Regions from separate parts of the Acerihabitans sp. TG2 genome, predicted to be linked through region 3. Evidence: predicted binding sites of a transcription regulator. Region 3 holds the regulator's gene; each other region holds the start of a gene.

What was found. Region 3 encodes LexA, which represses DNA repair genes until DNA is damaged. Its sites were predicted from a motif close to TNCTGTATGTACATACAGNA; they were not measured.
Region 1: the regulator LexA is predicted to act here: its motif matches at 1,632-1,651, upstream of sulA (SOS-induced cell division inhibitor SulA).
Region 2: the regulator LexA is predicted to act here: its motif matches at 4,983-5,002, upstream of uvrB (excinuclease ABC subunit UvrB).

The regions. Positions count from the first base shown of each region.
Region 1 covers NZ_JAYGJO010000007.1:186,435-192,551, reverse strand. Annotated here, with positions in the region: gene yccS (YccS family putative transporter) at 1-809, shown strand, start outside; gene SJI19_RS09025 (TfoX/Sxy family DNA transformation protein) at 856-1,461, opposite strand; gene sulA (SOS-induced cell division inhibitor SulA) at 1,730-2,200, shown strand; gene ompA (porin OmpA) at 2,553-3,641, shown strand; gene matP (macrodomain Ter protein MatP) at 3,731-4,192, opposite strand; gene SJI19_RS09005 (Lon protease family protein) at 4,401-6,117, shown strand, end outside.
Region 2 covers NZ_JAYGJO010000007.1:28,423-34,539, reverse strand. Annotated here, with positions in the region: gene moaD (molybdopterin synthase sulfur carrier subunit) at 1-61, opposite strand, end outside; gene moaC (cyclic pyranopterin monophosphate synthase MoaC) at 58-540, opposite strand; gene moaA (GTP 3',8-cyclase MoaA) at 561-1,547, opposite strand; molybdenum cofactor riboswitch at 1,539-1,679, opposite strand; gene yvcK (uridine diphosphate-N-acetylglucosamine-binding protein YvcK) at 1,976-2,887, shown strand; gene uvrB (excinuclease ABC subunit UvrB) at 2,907-4,916, opposite strand; gene SJI19_RS08345 (ATP-binding cassette domain-containing protein) at 5,919-6,117, shown strand, end outside.
Region 3 covers NZ_JAYGJO010000032.1:11,191-17,307, reverse strand. Annotated here, with positions in the region: gene plsB (glycerol-3-phosphate 1-O-acyltransferase PlsB) at 1-792, opposite strand, end outside; gene SJI19_RS21130 (diacylglycerol kinase) at 917-1,285, shown strand; gene lexA (transcriptional repressor LexA) at 1,406-2,014, shown strand; gene SJI19_RS21120 (CsbD family protein) at 2,395-2,604, shown strand; gene zur (zinc uptake transcriptional repressor Zur) at 2,762-3,271, opposite strand; gene rcsA (transcriptional regulator RcsA) at 3,544-4,173, opposite strand; gene dusA (tRNA dihydrouridine(20/20a) synthase DusA) at 4,734-5,792, shown strand; gene pspG (envelope stress response protein PspG) at 5,934-6,117, shown strand, end outside.

The DNA.
Region 1 (6,117 bases), on a different contig from region 3:
TCATTGGCACGCTGGCGGGAGTCTTGCTTGGTTTGCCTATTCTCTATTTTGTCCCGTCGACCGAGGGACAAATGATTTTGATCGTGCTTAGCGGCACGCTGTTCTTTGCTTTTCGTAACGTGCAGTACGCGCAGGCCACCATGTTCATCACGCTGTTGGTTATGCTGTGTTTCAACCTGTTGGGTGAGGGATTCGAGGTTGCCCTGCCCCGTGTGTTTGACACCTTTGTCGGTTGCGCTATTGCCTGGGCTGCAGTCAGCTTTATCTGGCCTGATTGGCATTTCCGGCGGTTGCCGCAGGTTATGAATAATAGCCTAGCGGCAAATTGCCGCTACCTGGATGCGATTCTGGTGCAATATCATCAAGGTAAGGACAATCGTCTTGATTACCGCGTCGCCCGGCGCGATGCGCATAATCGTGACGCAGAACTGGCCTCGGTGGTCTCAAACATGTCGGCGGATCCCAAGACCAGCAGCGAACTGCTTGAGTCCGCATTCCGTTTGTTATGCCTGAACCACACTTTCCTCAGTTACATTTCCACACTGGGTGCACATCGTGAAGACATGGCAAATCCCGACGTACTTCAGGTCCTGGACGACGCAGCATGCTATATCGATGACGCGTTGCAATATCAGCCACAGTTCGCCCTGCGCGTGGCACAGGAGCATGAAAAACTGGTTGAGCGTATCCGCATGGTATTGACCAATCCCGAGGCCAAGGAGCAAGTCGTGCTGCAACAGATTGGTTTGTTGCTGGAATTACTGCCAGAGCTCATTGCACGCAAACAGGAAATTGAAACCCAATTTTAGCAAACATGATGGCCAGCCCGGTCTATTACTCAATCTAATGACACCACTACTGGCAAGAAAGGCGTTTAAACCACGCCAATAACTCGCTGCGCTGTCCTTGGGGCAGCGCAGCCAGATGCCGACCCGCCAATGCACCTTCCAACGCCAACAACACCTTGACGTCCAGATTTTCTTTAATCGCACGCAATTTCAGGTAGCTGCTTTTTGCACCATAATGACGCAGTGCTTCGATATCCTGAATACCGGCTTTCCATAGTAAGCGCTCGATGGCTTGTCCGATATTGGGCAGATCCTTGAGCCGCTGGCTGGCCGCTTTTATGTGTAAATGCCGTTTCGCTTCCTCCAATGCCAACAAGGACAGTGACATGAGCACCTCATCCGCTGCCCAAAGCCGCTGGTTCACCAGATAATAATTGAGTAAAACCGGAATGCCGCGCTTGGTGTAAAGGAGTTGGCTCATCTGTTGTGCAAGGAAGATATGCTCGCTTTGCCGGGTGCCCCTAAGATATAACTCGCCGTCCAGAATCAGACCAAACATAACCTTGTCGGCAGCAACGCTGTAGCCACCAAATTGTGAACGGGTGGTGATTGTCCCCAGGGAAGCAAACGCTGTTCTCACCCTGGAAATAATGCAATCAGGTATATCTTTCATCAACTTCTCCTTGTTTTTAATAGCATGTATTTCTACGCCCGATCCTGGGCTGCCAGTAAAAGTACGATATTTTGGCACTGGTTTTCAACTGAATATCGAGAGTGGCCGTTTTTAGTAGCAATTCTGCGAAGCTGATTAAATTTTCGGTTGATTTTCGCACCAATCCCCTATACTGTGTTTTTATACAGTCATAGAGGGCGAGCTCAAAATGCAAACACAGGTCAATACTCTGTCTCCCGTGCCGCAACTTTCTCAGGCGAAGGGTTCAATGGAAAAAACGGCGCTTTCACAAGACGCATCCAAGAATCAACCCTGGGCTCAGGGTATTATCAGTGAAGTGGTTTATTTTGAGGATCAGCCGGTGGTGGGACATATTCTGCTACCGCTGCTACGCTTATTGGGCACCCAATCGCGCTGGCTGCTATGGCTGACGTCCTCACGTCGGTTAAGCCGCCCCTGGCTTGAACAATCGGGACTGCCACTCGAAAAAATGGTGCAATTGCGCCAATCAACGGCCTATGACACCGTTGCCGCGATGGAGAAGGCGTTACAAACCGGAAATTACAGCGTGATCCTAGGATGGTTTCCGCAAGAATTAACGGTGACTGACAAAAGTCGTCTGCGCGATGCAGCACAGCTTGGGGGGACTTATGGCTTTGTAATGTATCCCCAAAATGAAGTGTGCCGGAAATCTGGACAGTTTTCAGATATAAAGATTCATTCTTCTTTGTATCATTGAGTAAAATTAAGATTAATCTCACTAGGGTAATTCAACCGCCTCTCTCGCCGATAGGGAAACGGGGACAATCCAGCGGCCATGCGGTTCCCCGGTATAGCTAACACACCGGGTGACTACAATTTTGTCTGCATTTAGTTCAATAAAATATACACCAACCGCTGTTTTTTATTATTGGGTCACTACATCTTACTTGTAAGTTTCCCACTTCGTTGTAGACTTTAATTCGCCAGGGCTGCTCTAGAACGCCTTTTAACAGCGGTGTACAAACGCAGAGCACGAACTCTGGCAATGGAATATTTAAATTAGCTTTATAGAGCTTATTGCCTATTTGGATGATAACGAGGCGCAAAAAATGAAAAAGACAGCTATCGCACTTGCAGTGGCACTGGCGGCTTTCACAACCGTAACGCAAGCCGCACCAAAGGACAACACCTGGTATGCCGGTGGTAAACTGGGTTGGTCCCAGTATCATGACACTGGATTTTACGGTAATGGCTACGATAGCCGTATCGGTAATGGTCCGACCCATAACAGTCAACTCGGCGCCGGTGCTTTTCTCGGCTACCAGGCTAACCCGTATTTAGGGTTTGAACTGGGCTACGATTGGCTGGGCCGCATGCCTTACAAAGGCAGCGTAGACAACGGTGCTTTTAAAGCACAAGGTATTCAGTTAACCACTAAACTGAGCTATCCGATCACCGATGATCTGGATATTTATACCCGTCTCGGCGGCATGGTATGGCACGCAGATTCCAAAGCGGCATACAACAATGGAGCCGGTGGTCGTTTGAGTGACAATGATACAGGTATTTCCCCATTGGCTGCCGGTGGTCTTGAATACGCCGTAACCAAAAACTGGGCAACCCGTCTGGAATATCAGTGGACCAACAATATCGGCGATGCCGGTACCGTGGGTACCCGTCCTGATAATGGCATGTTGAGTGTGGGTGTTTCCTACCGTTTCGGTCAAGATGACGTAGCCGCACCAGTAGCAGCCCCGGCTCCTACCGCAGCGCCTGCTCCAGTTGTTCAGACCAAACACTTTACCCTGCGTTCCGACGTGCTGTTTAACTTCAACAAAGCAGAGTTGAAACCAGAAGGTCAGCAGGCCCTGAATCAGTTGTATTCACAGCTGAGTTCTCTGGATCCTAAAGACGGTTCTGTTACCGTTCTTGGTTTTACCGACCGCATCGGTTCAGAACAATACAACCAGAAACTGTCTCAGGCTCGTGCGCAAAGCGTAGTAAGCTACCTGATCTCCAAGGGTATCCCTGCAGACAAAATTTCCGCTCGTGGCATGGGTGAATCTAACCCGGTTACTGGTGCAACCTGTAATAACGTGAAGGCTCGTGCCGCGTTAATTACCTGCCTGGCACCGGATCGTCGCGTAGAGATCGAAGTGAAAGGTATCAAAGAAGTGGTAACTCAGCCGCAGGCTTAAGTTATTACGCTTAAAAAAACCCCGCAATGCGGGGTTTTTTTATGGCTGTTATAGCTGATGATTTTATCCGTTTTGCACAGTTTTGACGCTCAGTTCTCATTGCCTTCGCCGAGCATAGCTTTTAGATCTTGCTTGAGTGATGACATCTGGGTGGCGTATTTTTCAGTACGCTCCGCTTCTTCGAGCAGGTTGACAATGGTTTCTGATAGGGTGTTGCCGCGGCGCTGTGACAGCGCGGCCAAACGTTGCCAAACCAGGTATTCCAGGTCAATGGATTTTTTACGGGTGTGCTGGTGTTCGGCGTTGAAGTGTCTTTTACGCCGGGCTCGGATGGTCTGCTTCATACGATTTTCCAGCGCCGGATTCATATTTTCATGAATCCATTTTATTATATTCCCCGGCAGGTGTTCATATAACAACAGTGTGGCAACCGACTCCTCCGCCGCGCTGTTTTCTTCATAGCGGGTGATCCGTTCACCTTCACGATGTTTTTTTACCAGATAGGTCCATTTCCATCCGGTTTCAAGATTCTCCAACTGCTGATATTTCATGATGCGTTCACCCGTGACCGTGTAACGTTACCTTAATAATACCAGTTTCCATAGGTAAGTCCTCAGCAAATGTTATTTTATGATTAATTTTTAATCGATCAGTGCCTAATGTTCTTGGATTATAGCTTCAACGTAAGATGGGTGAGACTAAGGAAGCGAAATTCTTGTATAATCTACGTTTCCCTGTTTAGCGACGTTACCGATCACCTTGACCATTAAAAAATTAGAATGGAAATATTTAATTCCCGAGCTTTCGCCTTTCGAAGCGGTGTTTGCCCAACCCTACCAACCAGCGCCTGCACCTATGGATTTGTTGCAGCCTCGATTGATAGATGGCCTGACTCAATTTTGCCACTCCCGGTCACCAAGCCGATTTATGCTGATCACGGCACAGGAAGATGAGGAATATTTCCAGTTAATCAACAAGACGATCAAGGGACTGCTGCCCAATGCCAACACCTTAATTGGCAGCAGGTATGTCATCACTGGCAACGGCGTTACTGTACAGCCGGCGACTAAACCCGATGATAATTTTGCCGCCCGTGACCAATGCGTCTATCAGACATGGATCGAACATGAGCAACTGTTCGGCTGCATGAGATGTTATCGCGACGTAATAGATTTGCAGCCGGGAAAAATCCATGACGCCAACGGCGGAGTATTGATTTTAGGCGCCAAGGCATTGGTGAGCCAGCCCCTAATGTGGCTTCGCTTAAAGCAGATGATCCTGCAAAAACGGTTCGATTGGCTGGCCTTGGATGAAACGCGGCCATTACCGGTCTCCATCCCGGCGATGCCTCTGGATTTGCGATTGGTGATCATTGGCGATCGCGAGTCGTTGGCAGATTTAAGCGATCTGGAACCTGATCTGACTAAGTTGGCCATCTATGGTGAGTTCGAGTCCGATATAAAACTCTTGTCGCCTGAGGATATGCAAACCTGGTGCGCCTATGTTAATAGCTTGCTTGCCGATCAAGGTTTGTCAGCACTGGAAGCCGAAGCATGGCCAGAAATGATCCGCCAGGCCATACGTTATAGCGGCGATCAATACCAGTTACCCTTGTGCCCTCAATGGCTAAGCCGCCGTATCAAGGAGGCAGTGCTCTACAGTGGCCAGGGAGTGATAAACAGCGAAGCGCTATATAATAGTAACCGCACCCGCATCTGGCGTGAAAGCTATCTTACCGAGCGAATGCAAGATGAGATATCTGAAGGGCAGATTATGGTGGAAACCGAAGGTGCGATGGTCGGCCAGGTGAATGCCCTGTCGGTCCTCGATTTTCCAGGTCATCCATTGCCGTTTGGTGAACCTTCGCGCATCAGTTGCGTGGTCCATCTAGGTGATGGAGAAATAAATGATGTGGAACGCAAAGCAGAACTCGGTGGAAACCTGCATGCCAAGGGTATGATGATTATGCAGGCCTTCCTGATGGCTTCACTGGAGTTGGATCAGCAACTGCCCTTCTCCGCCTCGCTGGTGTTTGAACAGTCTTATGGCGAAGTGGATGGGGATAGTGCCTCCTTGGCTGAATTAAGCGCGTTGATCAGCGCCTTATCCAGCAAACCACTTAGTCAGCACATCGCCGTCACCGGTTCGGTTGACCAGTTCGGCCGGGTTCAACCTATTGGCGGTGTAAACGAAAAAATTGAAGGCTTTTTTGCCTTATGTCAGGGCCGTGGACTTGACGGTTCACATGGCGTGATCATCCCCATCTCCAATGTGCGGCATCTCTGTTTGCATGAAGAGTTGGTTGAGGCAGTACGGGAAGAGCAGTTTCATATATGGCCGGTAGAAACCATTGATGAAGCATTGGAATTGCTGACCGGAATACCCTACGATCACGAGCAGAAGCCCAATTTAATTGCTTCGATACGCGAGCGCATCGCTTATGTTAATCAGCACGAACGCCTGCGTTTGCCCTGGG
Region 2 (6,117 bases), on a different contig from region 3:
AAGCCATTCGCTCGCAGCCAACCTGTTCGCGGACTTGGGCAAAAAACAGGACAGTGATCATAACGCTGCACCGATGAAGTCGCCAGATTTACCCCCGCTTTTAGCCAACAGTCGCACCGGACCGATAATCATATCTTTTTGTACCGCCTTGCACATGTCATAGATGGTCAGCGCCGCCACCGAGGCGGCAGTGAGCGCTTCCATCTCTACACCGGTTTTACCGGTCAGACGACACAGGGTTTCGATACGCACCCGTCCCGACCCGATCTGCGCGTCAAGATGCACTTCTACCTTGCTCAGAGCCAGGGGATGGCACAGCGGGATCAACTCCCAGGTGCGCTTAGCAGCCTGAATGCCGGCGATGCGCGCAGTGGCGAAAACATCCCCTTTGTGATGCTGGCCGTCAATAATCATGGCTAACGTCGCTGGCGCCATGGTCACGAACGCTTCGGCACGGGCTTCGCGCAGGGTCTCCTGCTTCGCGGAAACATCGACCATATGGGCTTCGCCGTTAGCGTTAATATGTGTGAGGGTTGGCATGTTTGTTTCCTTGTGGAGTGTCAACCGCCGATAAACGACAGATTAGGGGTGGCGCCGGTATTACCCTGATGAAGAAAATGGGTCTGTTTTTTTAACTGCAAACCGCCGGAGATGCGTGCCTTGAGTTGTTCCAGCCCGTCATCATCGGCCAGCAAATCGCGCAGGGGGATACCGTCCTCGCCAAACAGGCAGAGGTGAAGATCACCCATGGCAGAGACTCTAAGGCGATTGCAACCGGCGCAGAAATCCTTGGCGTAAGGCATGATCAACCCAATTTCCCCCTGATAATCGGGGTGGCGGAATACCTGTGCCGGGCCGTCAGTGCGCCCGCGCGGCTGGAGTTGCCAACCCATGGGAATCAGTTGTCGGCGCAGAACCTCACCGGAGACGTGGCGGGAGCGGAACAATTCACCACCGTCGCCGGTTTCCATCAGTTCGATAAAACGCAGTTGGATAGGACGGGTTTTGATCCAGGCCAGGAACCCATCAAGATGGATGTCATTAATATTGCGCATCAGCACGGTGTTAACTTTGACCTGACTGAACCCCGCCGCAAAAGCGGCGTCGATACCCGCCATCACCTGCCGGAACTTATCCTGGCCGGTGATCAGCTTGAATTGCCGGGAATCAAGACTGTCGACGCTGACGTTCAATGCAGTCAACCCCGCCTCGCGCCAGCTGGCGATATCGCGCTCCAGCCGATAACCGTTGGTGGTTACCGCCAGCGTGCTGATCTGCGTATGGGAACGTACTGCCGCAATAATATCGCAAAAATCACGACGCAAGGAAGGTTCGCCGCCGGTCAGGCGCACCTTCTCCGTGCCAAGATCGGCAAACGCATGAGTAAGGCGCCAGATCTCATCAAGCGACAGGAAGCTATTATTGTTACTGCCGTGCGGCCGGTAGCCGTTGGGCAAACAATAGGTACAACGGAAGTTACAAACGTCCGTAACAGACAGGCGCAAATAATAAAATTTACGCGCAAACGCATCAATGAGTTGTGGCACCGTTTAACACCTTTCCAAATTCGGGAGATGCCGACGTTTCCATCTGGCACCCTGGTGGCTTGCGCCACGGCCAAAATACCTTATTGCATAACACCGCAACGTAGGCACAGAGGCTAGGAGTTCGATTCCGCACGACCACATTACTGTGACGTGAATAAACCTTAGTGATTAATAGTGTAATCCTTATTAGCAGGCTGCGCCATGCTAGTGAATACAAATTACGCTGTATAAACAATTATATATCGAAATATATTCATCACCAGACGGAGGTTAATCCATCCTATTATCCGCTGTTGCACGGGGGGGTATTTGGGATGTGTATTGATATTTTGCATTTATAGCCGGATCGGCTATTTTAATCGGCATCGAGACCAACATGCCGGCACACTAAAGCATGAAAGCGAGACAACAGGATAATGAGGAGCGTTATGCGAAACCGCAGTTTGGCCGATCTCGATCGGGTAGTGACGCTGGGCGGCGGGCACGGTTTGGGGCGTGTGATGTCGGCGTTATCCTCGCTGGGCTCACGGCTTACTGGGATTGTCACCACCACCGACAATGGGGGATCAACCGGACGGATCCGGCAATCGGAAGGCGGCATCGCCTGGGGCGATACCCGCAACTGTCTTAATCAGCTGATAGCACAACCCAGTATCGCAGCGGCCATGTTTGAATACCGTTTTACCGGCCGGGGTGAACTGGCTGGCCACAATCTGGGCAACCTGATGCTTAAGGCGCTGGATAATCTCAGCGTACGGCCATTGGACGCCATCAACCTGATTCGCAATATACTAAAGGTGGATGCCCTGCTTATCCCCATGTCCGAGCATGCAGTCGACCTGCAGGCCGTGACTGCCGCAGGCACCACCGTCGACGGTGAAATGGCGGTGGATCAGCTCACTGTGCTCCCGACCCACCTGCGATTAACCCCTGAGGTACCCGCCACCCGCGAAGCATTACACGCCATCGCCACCGCAGACCTTATCCTAATAGGTCCCGGCAGTTTTTTGACCAGCCTAATGCCACTGCTGTTGCTGAGTGATTTGTCCCAAGCACTGCGTCGCACCCAGGTGCCGCTAATCTATATCGATAACTTAGGCCGTGAACTCAGCCCGGCGGCGGCCAATCTTAGTCTCATCCAAAAGCTGGCGCTAATGGAACAGGCTATCGGCAGAGCCAACAGGATCGACGCGCTGCTGATCGGCCCCACCCGTGACGCGAGCGGTGTCACCGATCGGATGATCATCCAGCGTCCGCTGGCCGCCATGGATGAGCCTCATCACCATGATCGGCAGTTGTTGCGCACTGCATTAGATGACGCGCTACAATCGCTCGGATAAATAAGGCCGGCCGTTCACCTCAGGATAGGGCGATAAAATGCTCACGCAAGGCATGGATTTCGTCGCGTACGCTGGCCGCCTGTTCAAATTCGAGATTCTGCGCATGCGCCTGCATTTTAGCCTCCAGCTCGCTGATTTTTTTATCCAACGCTTTAGGCGTCATATCACCATAATGCGCCGCAGCTTCCATCGCCTTGCGCTTTTTCTGTTTAGCATGTGCTGGCGATTGGCCCAATTCCATAATATCTGCCACCGATTTATTCAGCGCCTGCGGAATAATGCCATGTTCTTGATTATAGGCATGCTGCTTCACGCGTCGTCGTTCGGTTTCATCAATGGCACGCGCCATGGACGGCGTGATCTTGTCACCATACAGAATCGCCTTGCCGTTCAGATTGCGCGCAGCTCGGCCGATGGTCTGGATTAACGAACGTTCAGAGCGTAAAAACCCTTCTTTGTCCGCATCCAGGATGGCCACCAGCGACACTTCCGGCATATCCAGCCCTTCGCGCAGCAGATTGATGCCAACCAAAACATCAAATTCTCCGAGACGCAGGTCACGGATAATTTCTACCCGCTCCACGGTTTCAATGTCGGAGTGCAGATAACGTACCCGCTCACCATGCTCGACCAGATATTCGGTCAGATCTTCCGCCATCCGTTTGGTCAGCGTGGTCACCAGCACCCGTTCATTAATCAGCACCCGCTTGCGGATTTCAGACAGCAGATCGTCCACCTGAGTACCCACCGGGCGGACTTCGATCTGCGGATCGAGCAGGCCAGTAGGACGCACCAGTTGATCGACTACCACCCCACCGCACATCTCCAGCTCATATTTGCCCGGCGTTGCCGAAACGTAGATCGTTTGCGGTGCCTGGGCGGCAAATTCTTCAAACCGCATCGGCCGGTTATCCAACGCCGAAGGCAGACGGAAACCATATTCCACCAGCGTCTCTTTGCGTGCACGATCGCCACGGTACATTCCACCAATTTGCGGAATGGTGACATGGGATTCATCAACAATCAGCAGACCGTCGGCGGGCAGGTAATCAAACAGCGTTGGCGGTGGTTCGCCTGGTCCACGTCCCGACAGATAGCGCGAGTAGTTTTCAATGCCCGAGCAATAGCCCAGCTCATTCATCATTTCCAGATCAAACTGGGTGCGCTGAGACAGGCGCTGCTCCTCCACCAATTTATGGCTGGACAGTAAATTCTGACGACGATCCGCCAGTTCGACCTTGATATCTTCCATGGCTTGCAGCAGGCGCTCGCGCGGCGTGACATAATGCGTCTTGGGATAGATGGTATAACGCGGCACCACCTGGTCTACTTGCCCGGTAAGTGGATCAAACAACGACAGCCGCTCTACCTCCTCGTCAAATAACTCAACACGCAGCGCAATGTCATCGGATTCGGCAGGAAAAATATCAATAACTTCACCGCGTACCCTAAAGGTCCCGCGTTGGAAGGCTTGATCGTTGCGGGTGTATTGCAGTTCGGACAGGCGCCGCAATATCGATCGTTGATCGATAATCATGCCGCGGGTCAGATGCAGCATCATTTTCAGGTAGGCGTCAGGATCACCCAAACCATAAATCGCTGAAACCGACGCCACCACGATCACATCCCGGCGTTCTAACAGCGCCTTGGTGGCGGATAAGCGCATTTGCTCGATATGCTCGTTTACCGAGGCGTCTTTTTCAATAAAGGTATCTGAACTGGGAACATAGGCTTCCGGCTGGTAATAGTCATAATACGAGACGAAATACTCAACCGCATTGTCGGGAAAAAAAGCCTTCATTTCGCCATAAAGCTGCGCCGCGAGTGTCTTGTTGGGTGCCAGGATCATGCTGGGTCGGTTAAGATCGGCAATCACATTCGCCACGGTAAAGGTTTTACCCGATCCCGTCACGCCCAGTAAGGTCTGATGGGCCAGCCCATCCTGTAACCCTTCTTCAAGATGGCGAATCGCCTCCGGCTGATCGCCGGAAGGTTTAAAGCTCGATTGCAGGTTAAAGGCTTTACTCATTTACTGGACTACCTCTGGGCAACATAAGAAAAATATCGTTAACAGAATGGTGGTCTGGATTTAGAATACTGGATACAAAACCAGTAATATAATACCCTTTCCGGCGAAACTCGCAAGTGCCGATGCGGTAGTGCCAAGGAAATGGGATCGTTTTGGATCCTCACCATTCTTATTTTATTATAAATCGTTATAAAATTAACACAGGGTAAAAGACTGCTGCAATTCGACACCAAGTCGATCATCACTTTACAAATTTGCTTGATTTTAATTAACTGTTTGTATTTCTGCCAATTAAAAAAAACGTGGAGAATACAGGCAACGCTCTATGAACCCGCGCCCACTCTCGTTTCCGCCGGCTTTTCTAAACCTAATGCACATGGTTATCCACAGGAATAGTGGATAAGTCTTACCGCACCGCTTGCTGCTTGGGTTCCACAAAGCTGACATTGATGACACCTAAATGACAAACCTGCGTCTTTTTAGCTATTTTTGATCGCTCAACCGCTTTTTTTTATGTCCAAATCACCTAACCCTTTTGCCCCTGTACCAAAACACCGTCACGTTGAATCACCACCCGCCGCACTGGTTTAGTGCCTTATTCACGCCTAGAGTCGCAATTGCACCACCGCACCGCCCAACAGCACCGTTAATGTGCAATAAGCCGCAGTTTGTTTGGAAAATAGCCATTGACGGTATGTCATTATGCTGCCACAACCCGGTAAAGACAGTTCATCATAAACTCATCAGATGTTGATTTGAGGCCGGCACAATTGAGTGAATTCCTATGCGCATACTAAGATAAGTGATTGCGATGCACGAACACGGTCAACGCACCGGCAGTCTGAAAGATAACGGGGGAGATTAACCGGTCCACCCGGCAACACTATTGGCCTGATAGTTGCTAGCTAGAGAAGTCGTTGCTAGAAAAGAAGTCGTTCTCAGAAGGGAAGTGTTTGTAGCGAATGCGACATTAAACATCAATAATAGGGAGGAAGACATTCTATGTTACGTTTGCACGCGGTGAACCAGTTTTATGGTCCCAAGCAGATATTGTGGGATGTCGACTTAGAGTTGCCCCATGGCCATTGCACCTATGTTCTGGGCCGTAACGGGGTAGGTAAAAGCACCCTCGTCAACTGCATCATGGGCCATATCCCTATCACCAGTGGATCGATAACCTGGCATCTGCACGGCGAAGCGG
Region 3 (6,117 bases):
TTCGTAGGAAAAATCCGCCGCAATTTCTTCCATCAGTGTAATGGCGTTCTGCTGCGCCTTCTCTACGGAGATTTTTTTCGAACGCGCGTCGTCTTCAACTGCTTTTTCGATGGCTTTAGACGCCAATAATTTATTAAACAAATCCTGGCGGACGGGCAATCGCGGCCCCACCGCCACCAGGCGCTGACGGGCAAAATGTATCATGGCGACCCGGGCCAATTTTTGTGCGATTGTTTTGTCGGTGCCGTGCTCCGTCGCCATATAACGCATGGACAGGGGATTGGAGAATCGCACGAAGCTATCGCGGCCGAGCCAAAGCACCGCAAAGAATTTCTGAAACCCGTTGAGCAGACGTAGCTGAGGCGTTGGCTGATTTTGCTGCGCTTCTCGCCCGGGGGAACGGCCGAACATGATTGACACGGGCACCATCTGCACATCGAGCTGCGGGTTGCTGCGATGCAAATCCAGATAGTCGTGAAAAATTTTCACCGACTCACTTTTTTCGGTGAAATAAGGAAATACTCGCGGGCCATCGTGAATAAAGACGTAGCGTGCTAGCGTGACACCGTCGATCTCCAATGGAACCAGTGGGTCCGGCAACCGAAGTTGCAGACATTGGGCACGTAAGGTGAGCAGGTCTGCCTTTGAATTATAAGGTAACACATACATTATTGGCCGCAAGGGATCCAGACCGGCGTCTTCCGGTGGATTTGCGGGAATAACTTTGCTTTTCACCAACAGCCTGAGCGGTAGATCCAACAACGTATAATAAATGGTTCGCCAGCCTGACATATTTTTGTGAAGCCTCTTGTTAGCATTGCGACACAAGAATACCAGAAACCGCGCGTCAGATCTGTGGTGATACGAACGCGAAGAAACGGTAAGATGAGCGCTATTTCACTCTGTGCATGGAATCATGGCAAATCAAACCTCCGGGCTGGCGCGTATTTACAAGGCCACGGGATACTCAATTAAAGGATTTTGCGCCGCTTGGCGTCATGAAGCCGCCTTCCGTCAGGAAGTTGTGGTTGCCGTCATTGCGATTATCCTTGCATGTTATCTCGAAACAGACGCTATTTCGCGTATTTTATTGATCGGGTCAGTATGGTTGGTGGTGTTGGTGGAGATCATCAATAGCGCTATTGAAGCGGTAGTGGACCGTATCGGGCCGGAACAGCATCCACTCTCCGGCCGGGCAAAAGATTTAGGATCGGCGGCCGTGACTCTGGCGATCGTTCTATCGGTATTTATCTGGGTGACGTTACTGTGGACGCATCTTGGATAAACTGCCGTTTTTAGCGGCTTGGCGGCCGGGATTTATGATGTTTTGCTACGTTGATGGTTTTCAATTGCATCAGACCTGTATATACTCTCAGAAAGACTGTATAAACAAACAGGGGATGGAATGAAAGCGTTAACCGCCAGACAACAAGAGGTTTTTGAGCTTATACGCGATCATATATCGCAAACCGGTATGCCGCCGACCCGTGCGGAGATCGCACAGCGTCTGGGGTTCAAATCCCCCAATGCCGCTGAGGAACACCTCAAGGCGCTGGCGCGTAAAGGCGCGATAGAAATTGTCTCCGGTGCCTCTCGCGGCATCCGGTTATTGATCGAAGAAGAAACCGGGCTGCCGCTGGTTGGCCGTGTCGCTGCTGGCGAACCCTTGTTGGCGGAGCAGCACATTGAAAGCTACTACCAAATAGATCCTGACCTGTTTAAGCCGCATGCTGATTTCCTGCTGCGGGTCAGTGGGATGTCAATGAAGGATATCGGCATCATGGATGGCGATCTTCTGGCGGTGCACAAAACCCAGGATGCGCATAACGGACAGGTCGTGGTGGCGCGTATCAACGATGAAGTTACGGTAAAGCGTCTCAAAAAACATGGCAATATCGTGGAGTTATTACCAGAAAACAGCGAATTCTCACCTATTATCGTTGACCTTCGCCAGCAGGAACTGTCTATCGAAGGGCTGGCGGTCGGCGTGATCCGTAATGGGAACTGGATTTAACGACGGTTTTTTCCCTACATGACTCAATGTGGTCCGGTTATGGATGAGCGTTTCTCCGGCACCGGGCCTGTTTGACAACGCCTATTATGCCTTTCACTCACCGCTGTTTATACCCGTCATACTTCAAGCTGTCGGTGCGTTGCAATATTCGGTCCTTCCGTGGGCCTCACCCTTAACGGGGCCGCGAGAAGTTGCGTTCAAATTTGCTGCACTATTTTACTGCACTGTTTTGCCCCACTATTTTGCCCCACTATAATGCCTATCGCCAATCCTCTGCTATAATTAGATTGTAGTGTTAATCAATGAATAGAACATAGGTGTTGAAATCCTATTTAGTCGATTAACAAAGTGAATTATCAGTCCAATCCAAGGAGGCTTTTATGAATAAAGATCAAACTAGCGGTAATTGGAAGCAGTTTACCGGTAAAATAAAAGAACAGTGGGGTAAATTGACTGACGATGATTTAACTGTGGTTGAAGGCAAACGCGATCAACTTATCGGTAAACTTCAGGAACGCTATGGCTATGGTAAAGACGTTGCTGAAACAGAAGTTAAAAATTGGGAAATCCGCAATAAATTTCGGTGGTAGCGGTTTATAGGCCAAGGAGGGGCGCCATAAGATAGGCCTTTTGTTTTAGCTTATTCTTATCCATGGTTGTAAGGGTGTGCTGTCTATAATTCTATCCACCTTAGGCGATTGATGTTTTTACCACCCGCTACCTTGGTAAGGTAGGGTTATTGAGATGTCAGCGTTTTTTTATGGCTATTGAATGGTCATGTTCGCAGGTGTCGGGATGGTTACAGGCTTGCACATCCGTACATAATGGACAAAATCCATGGGCCTCCACAACATTATGGCGCATCGTAAAACCACTGGCCTCGGCCATTTTTTGCAAGATATCCTCAATACCCTGTGTGGCCTGTTCCGTGACCTGGCCACAGCGATCGCAAATAAAGAAGGCGGAAGTGTGTCCCGGTTGCTCAAAATGGTGGCACAAAACAAAGCTATTGGTTGACTCAACGCGGTGAATAAAACCTTGCTCCAGCAGGAAATCCAGGGCGCGATAGATGGTCGGTGGTTTGGCTTGAGGTTCGGAGACCCGCAGCAGATCCAGCAAATCATACGCACTGATTGCGCCCTCCTGCTGAGTCATCAGCCGCAACACTTCCAACCGCTGTGGCGTCAGGCGCACATTACGCTGTTCGCATAATTGTTCCGCTTGGCTAAGTAAGTGGGACGAAGTCGATGCAGTCATAGAGGTTCCTCATAGCGTGTTCCTTAGTCTATCTTATCATGATGGCATTAAAACGCCGAGTCCATACCCGTCATCTTTCAGCTCGCGGGATTGGTGTCACATGAGTGAGTTAACCAGGGTATACGTGCATTCATTTGACGCATTTATTCAGGCAGCAGGACCCGATGATGGCAGATTTTCCTGTAGATAGTGATGTGCAGTTCTTGAAGATGGGTGGTATGGGGCGGCGTTAAGCATGATAGCGCAACACCGCCTTGGGTTAATGACCGTCCTCAGATGGCAACAGAACGTGTCTTTATGCTATCGGTGACTCTGTTGGCGATGGACATGAGATGGTAAATGATCTGTTTGTTACTGGCCTTGGTTTTACGTTTAATATTGATTTTATGGGATGATAGGGTTTTTTCTTTTATTCCAAGCTGGTTGCAAATATGCATAGTATCAAAGCCGGACATCCACATTTTCAAAATTTCCGCTTCGGTTTTACTAAAATGCAAAGGGGAAAAACCCATTGCTGAATCTGCATTATGCCAAGCTTTGGTATCCATGAAGTATTGAATTATCATGATAAGTGAGCTTATTTTGATAAACTTAGACACTATAATGACATTATCTTTGATCGGTACGAAATCATGAAATTTAATATTTTCATTTCCAATAAAGATAAAGAATAAGGTAAGTGGCTGATTTTCAATAATAGCTTTCAGTTCATTGCTATCGTTGTGACATTGAAAATAATTCTGATTAATGAAAATAATCGTTGGCGTTGCTTTTTTGCATTTGTGCTTTAAAGAATCTATCGTCTCCAAATCGCGAATGCTGTCTTTTATTCCACTGTCAGCTAATGAACTTCTTAACGCGTGTTTAGTATATGTGCATGGGTCTAAAATAAATACTGTCATAGAATAGTGCCATCTATAATTTATGTCGTTCCATGACGAAGTGAGGAAGCGATAGCCATCTACCTAGGTGAATGGCGACCCAAAAAATATTATATTTTTATTATTTGACTTCCCTTCTTGGATAGGCCGGTTGTTATGCTAATACCATAGTCGCTACTGTTTTCTATTAGAAATAATCTAATTATCGTGAGTTCAATAGTTTTGCTCATGCTCCACCTTCCACTCACACACCATGTTTCGTAACTACTAATTAATGTTTAAATGATTACGATCAATTTGTAAATAATGAAAGTTCTTTTTGGGATTAAATGGTGGTTATATGGTATTTTTTGAGCAATTTAGCGATGAATTTTAGTTATGTATGTTAATTTAAAGTTAACAACTGCTGGAACATACAGCCGATTCCCCGTTACGCTGTCTCACGTTCTCCCGGGTTCGGCTCGGTTTTTCTATGCTATAGTAGCCCGTAATCATTATTCCATTACAACGTCGGCCGACTTCGTTATCCGAAGCGTTTTAATGCGACGTTGATCATCATCAAATACGGCAAATTGGTCCACATGCGCGATAACATTGTTCAAACACATACCTTGTCGACTCCACTGGTACCTGCAATTGGCGGGATTCTGCCCGCCCGGCGTCTGTCGGTAGCGCCGATGCTCGACTGGACTGACCGGCACTGCCGGTACTTTCTGCGGCTATTAACACGTCATTCGTTATTGTATACAGAGATGGTCACTACCGGTGCCTTGCTCTATGGCAAAGGGGATTATCTGGCATTTAATGATCACGAGCATCCGCTGGCGCTGCAGTTGGGGGGGAGCGACCCACAGGCGTTGGCTCGTTGTGCCCTTATGGCACAACAGCGTGGCTATGACGAGGTTAATCTCAATGTTGGCTGTCCGTCTGACCGGGTGCAGAATGGCCAATTCGGTGCCTGTTTGATGGCCGAGCGGCAAAGAGTGGCCGATTGTATTGATGCTATGCGTGCAGCGGTATCCATTCCGGTGACGGTTAAAACCCGTATTGGCATTGATGATCAGGACAGCTACGAATTTTTATGTGAGTTTATTCAGACCGTGGCCGAACGTGGCGGTTGCGATACTTTTATTATCCATGCGCGCAAGGCTTGGTTGTCCGGTCTTAGCCCCAAAGAAAACCGTGAAATCCCGCCGTTGGATTATCCTCGGGTCTATCAGCTGAAACGGGATTTCCCAGCATTGACGTTGGTGATCAACGGTGGCATAAAAAATCTGGATGAGGCGCTGGTGCATCTGGAGCAGGTAGATGGTGTGATGATCGGGCGCGAGGCCTATCAAAACCCGGGTATTCTGGCTCTGGCGGATAGCCGGATTTTCGATAGTGCCGATCCTTTTAGCCATATGGCCGGGATCGTGCAGGCAATGTTCCCTTATATTGAACGCGAGCTGGCCCAAGGGACCTATTTGGGACATATCACCCGGCATATGCTGGGATTATTTCAAGGTATTCCCGGCGCACGCCAATGGCGGCGACACCTGAGCGAGAACGCGCATAAACCGGGTGCCGGTATTGGGGTGGTGGAGCAAGCGCTGGCCAAGGTGTCGGGGCGAGGGCTGACGGCGGATTTGGCCAATTGATGGTGAAAATAGCCATCAATAAACGTGATGGCAAAACTTTTTCTTTATTAATCAGTGCAATTTAAGGCTGTTAACCTGGCATGCTTCTTGAATTAATCCTATTAAAGACTGACGGTTATTCCCGCTATTCAGGAGCCTATTATGTTAGAGATTTTTTTTGTTATCGGTTTTTTTATCATCTTGTTGCTGACCGGAATTTCTATGCTTAGCGTACTGGCCGCACTGGTGGTGGGTACGTTTGTGATGATGTTTGCCGGTTTGTTTTTTATGGCGATTAAATTATTGCCCTGGTTGTTGTTAGCTCTGGTGGTAGCCTGGATCTGGC